Regions from separate parts of the Blautia sp. HCP28S3_G10 genome, predicted to be linked through region 2. Evidence: predicted binding sites of a transcription regulator. Region 2 holds the regulator's gene; each other region holds the start of a gene.
What was found. Region 2 encodes HrcA, which represses chaperone genes, less so after heat shock. Its sites were predicted from a motif close to TGTTAGCACTCNNNNNNNNNGAGTGCTAACA; they were not measured.
Positions count from the first base shown of each region.

Region 1: a site for HrcA is predicted at 1,966-1,996, ahead of ACTNB8_RS14255 (Hsp20/alpha crystallin family protein). Genes of this name have one in related genera too.
Region 3: a site for HrcA is predicted at 3,555-3,585, ahead of htpG (molecular chaperone HtpG). Genes of this name have one in related genera too.

Region 1 covers NZ_JBQHUL010000044.1:20-3,354, reverse strand. Annotated here, with positions in the region: gene ACTNB8_RS14275 (DUF6262 family protein) at 1-110, shown strand, start outside; gene ACTNB8_RS14270 (YibE/F family protein) at 328-1,074, shown strand; gene ACTNB8_RS14265 (Fur family transcriptional regulator) at 1,141-1,563, opposite strand; gene ACTNB8_RS14260 (helix-turn-helix domain-containing protein) at 1,658-1,798, opposite strand; gene ACTNB8_RS14255 (Hsp20/alpha crystallin family protein) at 2,147-2,605, shown strand; gene ACTNB8_RS14250 (Hsp20/alpha crystallin family protein) at 2,742-3,197, shown strand.
Region 2 covers NZ_JBQHUL010000002.1:159,131-164,090, forward strand. Annotated here, with positions in the region: gene ACTNB8_RS01910 (IclR family transcriptional regulator) at 30-806, shown strand; gene hrcA (heat-inducible transcriptional repressor HrcA) at 991-2,040, shown strand; gene grpE (nucleotide exchange factor GrpE) at 2,071-2,703, shown strand; gene dnaK (molecular chaperone DnaK) at 2,962-4,845, shown strand.
Region 3 covers NZ_JBQHUL010000005.1:105,632-110,591, reverse strand. Annotated here, with positions in the region: gene ACTNB8_RS04065 (DegV family protein) at 1-15, opposite strand, end outside; gene ACTNB8_RS04060 (DUF5721 family protein) at 201-704, shown strand; gene ACTNB8_RS04055 (sporulation initiation factor Spo0A C-terminal domain-containing protein) at 655-1,044, opposite strand; gene htpG (molecular chaperone HtpG) at 1,425-3,479, opposite strand; gene ACTNB8_RS04045 (choice-of-anchor D domain-containing protein) at 3,709-4,960, opposite strand, start outside.

The DNA of each region.
Region 1 (3,335 bases), on a different contig from region 2:
ATCAGAAAGTGGCAGCCCTGACTAGGGAGAACAGTGAACTGAAGAAAAAGAACGAAAAGTTGCAAAAGGCATTGAAGAAACAGGATTTGAGTTTTATCAAAAACTTATAACATTGAAATTAACCAGATGTAAGAGATGTGTGCAGACACATCTTTTCATCGTTGAGAATAAAAGATTATACGTAAAATGCATAACTGAACATTCAGGCAAAGCATTTGACGGATAAGGCAAAGACAGATATGATAAAGGAAAGTGCAACACAAAACACAGTTTTGTATGCCGTTAAGCCCAGTAAAATCAAGGCATGAGGGGAACTGGCTACATTTTATGATTACAATTGGTGGAGATCGCGGAGCTGTTTCGCTTATGACACTGGCCGGTAATATTATTATTCTGTTTTTTTCGGTTATACTGATGTCATCTGGCTTTCCTGCACTGCTTCTGATACTGGCGGCAGGATCCGGTGTCTGTTATAATTCGTTGTTTTATCAGAATGGAAATAACGCAAAAACGCGAGCTGCTTTTATGACTACATTGTTTGTGATGCTGATTCTGTTCATTCCGATTTATATTATTACATGGAGAGCAGGAAGTTATGGATTAAATGAACTTCAGATTTCAGAAGATGATTTTATGTACTATTACAACACAGATATCAGTATCAATATGCTGCATGTGGCGGTTTTTGTAAGTGTTTTCAGTACTCTGGGAGCTGTTATTGATACTGCATTATCTGTGACCTCATCTGTGTATGAAGTCTGGACCCATAAAAACAGTCTGACGGAGAAAGAACTTACTTCATCAGGTTATCAGGTGGGAAAAGAAATCATAGGTACAACAGTAAATACCCTGCTTTTTGCCTATCTTGGAGGAAGTATTTTGTTATTTTCCTATGTGCAGACACAGCAATATAATCTGGAAATCATTCTTAATTCCAGATTTCTGTTCCAGGATGTTGCGATTATGTTATCTGGAGCCATTGCCTGTCTTGTTACAGTTCCGGTGTCAATTAAATGCATCATCCGGCAGATCAGACATATAGGTTCTGAAGAAAATAAATCCGAGATTTTATAATGTTCTGTCCTTTAAAAGACCGTCAGGTTTGATAAGAAGCTTCGTAACTGTCCAGCACCCTCACAGTTACGGAGTTTCTTTTTTTTCACAGTCCTGGCAGATTCCATGAAGCATATCTCCACTGCACTGAAGACGAAACCCATGATCCCGATACAGATGCTCCTTTAATTCATCCATAAAGTCGCAGTCCAGATGTACAACCTTGCCGCATTTGATACATTTCAGATGCAGATGCTCTGTGCATTTCTTTTCTTCTCCGGCGAACTGAAACACGGCTCTGTCCGAACTCAGATCCGGGTATTTGATTACAATATGTTCCGCACAGAGTTTGTCAAGGTATCGATATACAGTTGTTGTATTTACGCTAATTCCCTCATCTTTCAGATATTTTTCAATGTCAGCAACACTGACAGTAACAGTTTGTTGTCTTTTCAGATATTCCAGAATAATCTGCCTTGTTTTTGTGGTATATGGTTTTCGCTCAGCCATTATTTTGTTTCCTTCGTTTGTGCTCTTTCGTAACTGTTCAGTACCCTCACAGTTACATTCTTTCTATTTATTGTATCCTTTTATTTCGACTGCGTCAATTCCATTCCCTGGAAACAGAGGAAGGGCTCTTGCCAAGTTCGTGAGCAATCTTTTTGAAACTCCGTCTTTTTTCGATGCCAGTCTCGATAGAGATTCTGTCAGAGAGTGTAAAGTGTTTGCTTTTGTTAGATTCAATAGAAGTATTTATAAATAGAAACTCCTTTCATGTTGGAGCCTGAGAGTAAGCTCATGTTGCTATGATTACAGAGGTTATTGCAACTCCCTATGTCCGCATTTAAGAACAAAAAGATCTAAGGGTTGCATTTACTTTATCAATTAACAGAAATTGTGAAGAAATTATGAAATTAGCACTCATCTCTTGACAGTGCTAATAACATGTGTTATATTACATCTAGAACAAAGGAAGAGGGATAAAGAGATAAGAAGATTAAAAGAAAATCTCTTAAATATCCTTCATACCAACCGGGTTCGGAACTTTAACATTTAATTAATATAGATAATAAAGAAAAGGGAGAGATGACTTATGTTAATGCCTAGTATTTTTGGAGAAAACTTATTTGATGATTTCTTTACACCGTTCTATTATGATGATAAAGATACAAAGAATGCAGAAAAGAAATTATATGGACGCAGAGGACAGAATCTTCTGAAGACTGATATCAGAGAGATGAAAGATGGCTATGAGCTGATCGTGGATGTACCAGGTTTCAAGAAAGAAGAAGTAAAAGTAGCATTGAAAGATGGTTATCTGACAGTCAGTGCAGCTAAGGGTCTTGACGAAGATCAGGAAGATAAGAAGACAGGACGTTACATCAGACGTGAACGTTATGCAGGTGCTTGCGAACGTAGCTTTTATGTTGGTGAAGATGTAACACAGGAAGACATCAAAGGTGAATATAAACATGGTATCCTGAAACTGTTTGTTCCGAAGAAAGAAGCAAAACCAGTTTCCAATGATCCGAAGTATATAACCATTGAATGATAATGATAACATCTGATTGATAAAAAGCTCGTGGTGTTGCCCGAAGATTTCGGGCAGTACCCTTTAAATATAATTGTAAGTAACAGTCGAAAGACTTGAATATAGATTTGTTTGTCATGAAAAGGAGAGATGACTTATGTTAATGCCTAGTATTTTTGGAGAAAACTTATTTGATGATGATTGGATGAACTTCCCGTTTAACGATGAGTTTTGGGGCAAGAAGAATCCGCTTTATGGTAAACATGCGCAGAACATGATGAAAACGGATATCCGTGAAACAGACGGTAGCTATGAACTGGACGTAGATCTTCCTGGATTCAAGAAAGATGAGATCAAGGTTCAGCTGAAAGATGGTTATCTGACACTGTCAGCAGCCAAAGGTCTTGATAAAGATGAACAGGATAAGAAGGGCAACTACATCAGACGTGAACGTTATGCCGGTACCTTAAGCAGAAGCTTCTATGTTGGTGATGCAGTTAGTGAAGAAGACATTCATGCAAAATATGAAGATGGTATCCTGAAACTTTCCGTTCCGAAAAAAGCACCGAAAGCTGTTGAAGAAAAAGATGGTTACATTGCAATCGAAGGCTGATGCTTTCTCGATTTTCTCCCCAAGCATACCGGGGTTCCACAAGGAACCCCGCAGACTGTAGACAAAGCCCTGCTTTTGCAGGGTTTTGCTATTGTTGGAACCGCTTTTCTGATATAATAAATATCAGAAGGGCGGTGT
Region 2 (4,960 bases):
GCTTCCGGTTTGTTATGGAAGGGGAAAATATGTCAGCAACAATACAATCACTTGAACGTGCACTGGATATTCTGGAAATGCTGGGTAAGCATCCCGGGGGAATGCAGGTAAAAGATCTGTCGCAGCAGCTGGAACTGAACAAAAGTACAGTCAGCCGTATGTTATATACACTCGGTGAAAGAGGGTATGTTCAGAAAAAACCAGACGGTTCTTACAGACTTGGAATTAAGATAGTAGAATTATGCAGCCTACATCTGAACAGTCTTCAGCTGAAAACAGAAGCATTGCCATTTATGGAACAGCTCAGGAATCAGACCGGTCTTATTATTCATCTGGGTGCTCTGGATGATAATGAAATCGTATATCTTGAAAAACTTACTTCCTATACTAATATACGAATGTATTCACAGATTGGAAAACGCGCCTGGCTGCATAGCACAGGAATGGGAAGGGCAATATTGTCAACCATGAGTAATAAAGATGTCCTGAAAATACTGAAAGAAAAGGGTATGCCAGCAGTTACATCAAGAACATGTGTGAAAGAAGAGGAACTGCTGAAGCAGCTGGATGAGATCCGGCATCGGGGTTATGCTGTCGATGATGAAGAAAATGAAATCGGAATGAGATGTGTGGCAGCACCGATTTTTGATTATCGTGGAGATGCGATAGCAGCAGTCAGTGCGACTGGTTTTCTGGAAATGCTTCCTTATGAAAAAGTAGACGATATAGGAAAATGCGTGGCAGACTGTGCAGATAGTATTTCTGCATGTATGGGCTATCAGAAGAAAAACACATCTTTTTATTAATTGGAATATTGTAAAAGAAGCGGTTGATTTTTAATATTTAATAACTGCTTCTTTTTTTATTTATTCAAAAAAAATTCACAAATAAATGTTGACAAATGTTTACGACAGTGCTATCTTAACAATATAGATGTTAGCACTCCTACAAATTGAGTGCTAACAACTAAATCGGAAAGGAGCTGAGAGCATGGATGAAGTTTTGACAGACCGTAAGAAATTAATCCTTAAGGCAATTATCAAGACTTACATGGAAACTGGCGAGCCCGTAGGATCCAGAACAATTTCCAAGGATCCGGATCTGAATGTCAGCTCAGCAACAATCCGGAATGAGATGTCTGACCTGACAGACCTTGGCTATATTATTCAGCCACATACGTCGGCAGGTAGAATTCCTTCTGACAAAGGTTATCGCCTCTATGTGGATGAGCTGATGCAGGAAAAGGAAGATGAAATTCAGGAAATACGTAATCTGATGATTGAGAAGACAGATAAGATGGAAAAGGTGCTCAAGAATGTGGCACGTGTTCTTGCTTCCAACACCAATTACGCTACAATGGTTTCAGTTCCTCAGTACAGTGGAAGCAAGCTGAAATTTATTCAGCTGTCCAGGGTCAATGAATTGCAGCTTGTGGCAGTTGTAGTATGCGAGGGAAATGTGATCCGTAATCAGATTATCGATCTTGATGAAGAAATGGATGACGAAACGATCCTGAAGCTGAATCTGCTGCTGAATACCAATCTTAACGGACTGCCAATACAGGATATTAACCTGGGAATGATCGCAAGACTGAAAGAACAGGCGGGAATTCACAGTGGTCTGGTAGCAAGAGTTCTGGATGCTGTAGCTGCGACAATTCAGGTAGATGAAGATGATATGGAAATCTATACATCGGGAGCAACGAACTTCTTCAAATACCCGGAGCTTTCAGATAAGACGAAAGCAACCGAACTGATTTCTGCTTTTGAAGAAAAACAGGAACTGGTTGACCTGGTAAAAGAAAGAATGGCTGATGAAGATAATACCGGAGTTCAGGTTTATATTGGAGATGAACTTCCAATTGCGACCATGAAAGACTGCAGTGTTGTTACAGCGACATATGAGCTGGGCAACGGAATGCATGGAACAATCGGTATCGTAGGTCCGAAACGTATGGATTACGAGAATGTAGTCAACAGCCTGAAAACGCTTAAAGTTGAGCTGGATCAGGTGTTCAAAAAAAATAAAGAAGACAGTTAGCAGTCAAAGTAGAAAGGCGGTAGAACAAGCGTGACAGAAACAGAGAAAAGTACAGCGGAAGTTCAGGACGAAGTAGAGAAGGAAATACCGGAAACAGATCCTGTAACTGAGCCAGTGGAGGAATCGCCGGAAGCTACGGCAGGAAATTCCGAAGAGGAAACAGAATCCGCTGAGACTGAAGAAAATAAAGAATCCAAAGGAAAGACTTCTTTCTTTGGCAAAAAGAAAAAAGATAACAAATTAGAACAGCAGGTTGAAGACCTGACAGACAGACTCAAGAGAAGCATGGCTGAGTTCGATAATTTCCGTAAACGTACGGAAAAAGAAAAATCCAGTATGTATATCATCGGAGCAAAAGAGATCATCGAGAAGATCCTTCCGGTGGTTGATAACTTCGAAAGAGGTCTGGCACAGGCTCCGGAAAACGATCCGTTTGCTGAGGGAATGCAGAAGATCTATAAACAGTTTACTACTACACTGGAAAGCCTGGGAGTAGAACCGATAGAAGCAGTTGGCAAAGAATTCAATCCGGATTTCCATAATGCGGTAATGCATGTGGAAGATGAAGAAGTAGAAGATAACATTGTTGTGGAAGAACTCCAGAAAGGATACACCTATAAAGGATTTGTAGTTCGCCACAGCATGGTAAAGGTTGCAAACTGACCTAGAACACTTAATGAAAACGAGCAGAATGCGAAGTTTGAGTTTAGTGTGAAGGTCGCTCGAAGGAACTTAATAAGTCCGACTGTAAGGAGAGACGAATTTAGTGAATCGAGCTTCCTTAATCAGATGTGCGAAGCACATAAGATGCGAAAAGCATCTTGATTCTGGAAGGACTGTAAGGAGAGACGAATTTAGTGAATCGAGCTTCCTTAATTTGAATGTATAACAATTTTAGAAATAAACAGGAGGAAAATTATCATGGGAAAGATTATTGGTATTGACTTAGGTACAACAAACAGCTGTGTAGCCGTTATGGAAGGCGGACAGCCGACAGTTATCGCAAATACAGAAGGAGCAAGAACAACACCATCTGTTGTTGCTTTCACAAAAACAGGAGAACGTCTTGTAGGTGAACCTGCAAAACGTCAGGCAGTAACAAATGCAGAAAGAACAATTTCTTCTATTAAAAGGGAAATGGGTACAGATTACCGTGTAACAATCGATGACAAAAAGTATTCTCCGCAGGAAATTTCAGCTATGATCCTTCAGAAACTGAAAAAAGATGCAGAAGGATATCTTGGAGAATCTGTAACAGAAGCAGTTATTACTGTTCCGGCATACTTCAATGATGCTCAGCGTCAGGCAACAAAAGATGCCGGTAAAATTGCAGGACTTGATGTAAAACGTATTATCAACGAGCCTACAGCAGCAGCGCTTGCATACGGACTTGATAACGAAAAAGAACAGAAGATTATGGTTTACGACTTAGGTGGTGGTACATTTGATGTATCTGTTATCGAGATCGGTGATGGTGTAATTGAAGTTCTTTCCACAGCAGGAAATAACCGTCTTGGTGGTGATGACTTTGACCAGAAAGTAACAGACTGGATGATCGAAGAGTTCAAGAAAGCAGAAGGCGTAGATTTAAGTGCTGATAAAATGGCTCTTCAGAGACTGAAAGAAGCAGCAGAAAAAGCTAAAAAAGAACTTTCTTCTGCAACAACTACAAATATCAACCTTCCGTTCATTACTGCAACAGCAGAAGGACCGAAGCATTTCGATATGAATCTTACAAGAGCTAAATTTGATGAACTGACACATGACCTGGTAGAAAAAACAGCAGAACCGGTTCGTCGTGCACTGTCAGATGCAGGCATTACAGCAGCTGAACTGGGTCAGGTACTTCTGGTTGGTGGCTCTACACGTATCCCAGCTGTACAGGACAAAGTAAAACAGCTTACAGGCAAAGAGCCAAGCAAATCTCTGAACCCTGATGAATGTGTTGCACTTGGTGCATCTGTACAGGGTGGTAAACTTGCTGGTGATGCAGGTGCCGGTGACATCCTTCTTCTTGATGTTACTCCGCTGTCTCTGTCAATCGAGACAATGGGTGGTATCGCAACTCGTCTGATCGAGAGAAATACAACAATCCCGACCAAGAAGAGTCAGATCTTCTCTACAGCAGCAGATAACCAGACAGCAGTTGATATCAACGTAGTACAGGGTGAACGTCAGTTTGCAAAAGACAACAAATCCCTTGGCCAGTTCCGTCTGGATGGAATCCCGCCAGCACGTCGTGGTGTTCCGCAGATTGAAGTTACATTCGATATTGATGCCAACGGTATTGTTAATGTTTCTGCAAAAGACCTTGGAACAGGAAAAGAACAGCACATCACAATTACAGCTGGATCCAACATGTCTGATTCCGAAATCGACAAAGCAGTAAAAGAAGCTGCTGAATTCGAAGCACAGGATAAGAAACGTAAAGAGGCAATTGATACAAGAAATAATGCTGATTCCATGGTATTCCAGGTAGAAAATGCTCTGAAAGAAGCTGGTGATAAACTGGATGCAAATGATAAAGCAGCAGTTGAAGCTGATCTTAATGCACTGAAAGATCTTCTTGCTCAGACAGCAAACGGAGATCTTACAGATTCTCAGATTGCTGATATCAAAGCAGCTCAGGAAAAAATGATGGAAAGTGCACAGAAACTTTTCTCTAAGATGTATGAGCAGACACAGCAGGCTGGCGGTCAGGCTGGTCCGGACATGGGTAACATGGGTGGCGGAAACGCTTCTCAGGGCGGTAATGAAGCCGGATATGGCGATGATGTTGTAGATGCTGATTACAAAGAAGTTTAATAGAATCAAGTAAGTCCCCTGCTTCAATGTGAAAAGCAATAAGCAGTGGTGGGAACTTGCTTTTATCAGAAGGAGTGTAAGCTCCTTCTGATACACTGCAAAGCAGTTATTCGAT
Region 3 (4,960 bases), on a different contig from region 2:
AATTTTATAGCTCAAATATATCGTCCTCTTTTCCATAATATGTAGTATTCAATACCACATCTATATTACCATATAGCTACATATTTGAAAAGACTTTTTGCAAAAACTCTGTTTTTTTTTTAGATTCTGCATTATAATAGGGATACTGTCCACGTCATTTACTGTAACATAATAATGGCAATCTGAAAAAGGAGTTCCAAATGCTCGCAATAAAAATCGATAATGTCAAGACCTTTATGAATCAGTTACTTATAGGAAATACTTTTGATTCCTTCTCTCTGATCGAGGCGTCTATCACTACTTTTAATCATTTTTCTATTGATGGTACACTTCATCCGGACTTTTTTGATACAGATATTCGTAATTCTCTGACAGAATCCGGACGTGTTTATTCTTTATGGAAAGAACTGAAGTCCTACTGTTATTCTCTTACCAAAGGCAGGATTCCACCTTTACAGTTTAAATATGTATTCTGCATCCCTCCCCTGCATGCCGCTTCTGTCTGTCAGTCTGCACTGGAATTCCATGTTGATCCTGCAGTTAAGAATTTTGTTTTTAATATACAATACAAAAACCAGGAACTCATCTGCACAACGGGCGTAGCATTCAGCACTTTTACTCTGGATAAATCGGCAGAATCTCTGTGGGATTCTCTTATTGTAAGCTACCTCCGCAAAAATCAACTTGACTACCATAACCTGTAAAAATATTTCGTTTTTCTTCTCCTGTCTGAAAAACATAATATGCCAGCATATCTATAAATTCGCTGTTTGTAGGTTTGTATCGAAGAGGATAACCAGCTATCTCTTCCAGCATTTTTCTGTTTGTAAGCCAACAGACATTTACAACTGTGCGAATGTCATGTTCCACATTTACAGAAGTTGATTTAAATTTTCTCGCCAGACGTGGATATATATCCTTTGTTATTCTGATTGGTTTTCCCTGCTGCTCTATTGTCATATTCACAGCTTCGGCCACATAATAATATCCTTTATATTTTGCCGTTATCCCCATATGTCTGACTACACGAAAAATTTCTCTCATACTTTCCTTCCCTCCTGCTTTTCCCATTTTTCGACAATTCAAGGATCATTCTGTTATTCGAGAATGCCTCTGCATTCTTGCTGCGAGATGCGCGTCATGCAATATTTGTTGCTCGCCACCTACAGAGGTGGGAGGCATCTCACATCTGATATACTTTTCAGGTTCCTTCACATTAACCTTACAGCAGGGGGAAAAATCTCTCTTAATTTTCGCCATAACCAAAGTTCATTCCATAACTACCCGGAAAATCACAGCCATTCTTTTCCTGACAATTACTTAAATAATAATATATAAATTCCAATCGATTTTGTCAATATTTATGTAAAAAAGGCCATTTTTACCGCAAATTCGGCAAAAATGGCCTATGATTTATCTGTTTTCTATTTATTTGTCAAAAGCATAAGAATCTCGTTACTTCTCTGAACAAATTTTGTCATTTCATCCGGAGACAGCTGTTTATGGCTGATCATAGCAAGATCGTACAACTGCTGACAGATCACTGTTGCATGATCAGATTCCTGATTTTTCTCAAGATACTGAACCAGAGGATGGTTTGCATTGAGAACAAGTGTTTCCTGTCCACCAAACATTCCCGGATCCATTCCATACATGTTATACATCTTCATCATATCCTGCATACGACGGCTTTCTTCTGAAAGAGTCATCATTGCTGCGACAGATTCATTTTTAAGATTTTCTACTTTTACTTCCAGTTTGTCATTATTCAGATTCTTGCGGAACATTTCTGTAAGAGTTTTTGCTGTTTCTTCATCTGCTGTACCATCGCCCTTGAGTTCATCAGTAAGATCCGCATCAATTCTCTTAAACTGGATTGTCTGATCTTTCTGCTCCAGATGAGAAATAAATGGCGTATCAATATTATGTGAAAGAATCACAGCATTCTTGCCAGCAGCTCTGAACATATTAATGTACTGGCTCTGCTGTACCGGATCTGTCACATAGAAAATAGTAGTTTTTTCCGGTTCTCTCTCATTATTTTCGTCTTTTTTCTCTTCAGCATTTTCTTCTGTCTTTTCTTCTGCTGTTTCTTTTTTGTTTTCCTCTATACAGTCTTTCAGAGTAAGATATTTGTTATCAATATCTTTGAACAGAATATAATCATGAAGTTTTTCTGCAAATTTGCTGTCTTTTATACAGCCAAATTTGATAAACGGACTGATGTCATCCCAGTACTTTTCATAGGATTCACGGTCTGTTTTGCACATTCCGGTCAGCTTGTCTGCAACTTTCTTTGAAATGTATTCAGAAATCTTCTGTACAAATCCGTCATTCTGAAGAGCACTTCTTGATACGTTAAGCGGAAGATCCGGACAGTCAATAACACCTTTCAGAAGAAGCAGAAACTCTGGAATTACTTCCTTGATATTATCTGCAATAAATACCTGATTATTATACAGTTTAATAGTTCCCTCTATAGAATCATATTCTGTATTGATCTTCGGGAAATACAGAATCCCTTTCAGATTAAACGGATAATCCATATTCAGATGTATCCAGAAAAGAGGTTCCTTGTAGTCCATAAATACTTTACGGTAAAATTCTTTGTAATCTTCATCTGAACATTCATTTGGATGCTTCATCCACAGTGGATTTGGATCACTTAATGATACAGGACGTTTATTGATTTTGACAAGATCCTTTGCTGGTGAAACCTCAACGGTTTCTTTCTCACCTTTGTCATTTTCTTTTTCTTCTGTCTTTGCATCTTCATGAATATGTTCTACAACAACATCATCGTCACGTAAATCTTTTTCATCAATGGTCTCATATTCCTGCTCTGCATTTTCTTTGGCAAGATAAATGTTTACCGGCATGAAAGAACAGTATTTTTCAATTACCTCTCTCATACGATATTCATTACAGAATTCAAGACTCTCATCATTCAGAAACAAAGTAATTTCTGTTCCAGGTGTAGTTTTATTACCATCCTGCATATCGTATTCTGTACCGCCATCGCAGGTCCAGTGTACTGGTACAGCCCCCTCTTTATAGGAAAGAGTATCAATGTGTACCTCGTCTGCTACCATAAACGCAGAATAAAATCCAAGTCCAAAATGACCGATCATCTGATCATCTGTTGTTTTATCTTTGTATTTTTCAAGGAATTCCGTAGCTCCTGAAAAAGCAATCTGAGTAATATATTCCTCTACCTCATCAGCAGTCATGCCGATACCATTATCTATGAATTTCAAAGTTTTTTCATCTGAATTAACAAGTACCTGTACTGCCGGTTTATAATTGTCCGGGAAAGTATATTCTCCCATTACTTCAAGTTTTTTAAGTTTTGTGATCGCATCACAGCCATTAGATACAAGTTCTCTCGCAAAAATATCATGGTCAGAATACAGCCATTTCTTTATGATTGGGAAAATATTTTCACTGTTAATTGATAAATTTCCATGCTTTTCAGCCATATTATCCACTCCTTTAGTTCATTTTTTAACATCTTTCTATATATTAATCCCCTTACACACAAAAGTCAAGGATTTTTTTAGCACTCATTCAATTTGAGTGCTAACAGTTTCTGATATACAGAGAAATTCCCACCGGCAACTTCTCTTAGAACCTATAGCATTAAAAGAGAGGCTCCTGTTTGGAACCTCTCCTGTTAAATACTGTTTCATATAAATTCAGATACAGCTTTTATTTGCGTTTCTTTTTGTATACGATAACTCCGCAGGCTGCTCCTGCCGCAATGATCAGAATAATCACAAATGGTGCAATCGGTGTATTGTCACCGGTTTTGACCGGTTTTTTCTGATTAGCCGCCGGTGTAATATCCAGTCCCGGTGCAGTTACTTTTGCTTTTGTCACAGAGAACGGCACCTGCTTGGTATCATAGCTGCCTGTATCACTCCACATACTTCCTGAATATTTTTGCTGTTTGAATGTTACTTTCAGTGTATAAGAACCACTTTGTGCAAGTCCAAAAGAAGCAGTGTACGGTGCTGCGTTCCAACCATTGGTATTGATCACCGTCCAGTTCAGCGGAACATAACGGGTATCTTCTTCTTTCGGACTGCCGTTATCCATTCCTGCTCCTATAGCAGTAAATGAAATCTTGGATTGTGTTGTATATACTCCGTTATACTCAATTCCCGTAATCTTATTGTTATCTGTAGAAGCAAGTTTTGCTGAGTATGCATTAACACTGACTTTTACGGTTGTGGTAAGCGCAATTTTATTATCGTTATCCACGCCCTCTGGAAGTGTCACTGCTCCTGTCACAGTAAACGACTGGGCTTTTGTGCTGGATGCATCATAGGAACATTTCTTCATGTCCCAGGTGACAGATGCCTTCATGTTTCCGTTTGTAGTTTCTATCACTACTGTAGATGGAAGTTTCAGGGCATTTGCTTCCTTTTTGGTTCCATTTGCCAGATTTTTGATCTCTGCTGGCTGCTGGATCTTTGTTATCGATGCAGTTCCTTTTACAACCTGGAAATCCACTTTAAGAGATCCTTCCGCATTTGATGTAGAACAAACGATTTTAACCGTCTCAGAATAATCTCCTGGATTCAGTCCAGTTTTGGGTGTAACTGTAAAACTTACAGACTCTCCCGGATTAAGATTCAGAGCATCTGCACTGACTACGCTTATCTGGAAATTATTTGCAGCCGGCTGAATCAAAGTCTCTGCCATATTTCCACTGTTGGTAACTGTAAATTCCTGGCCGGATATCTGTCCATATCCTTTTTTTGCGCTTGCAAAGTTCAGAGCTTCAGGATAAACATTAAGCAGGTGGCTCGCATCTTCTACTGTAAAATATGCTGTTACAACTGCATTCGTTCCCTCTGCATCACTGATTTCAAATGAGTCTGTATACTCATCTCCTTTAGCCGAAAGATTTTTTACCGGACGCACTGTAAGTGTTGTACTCTGGCCTGCCGGTATA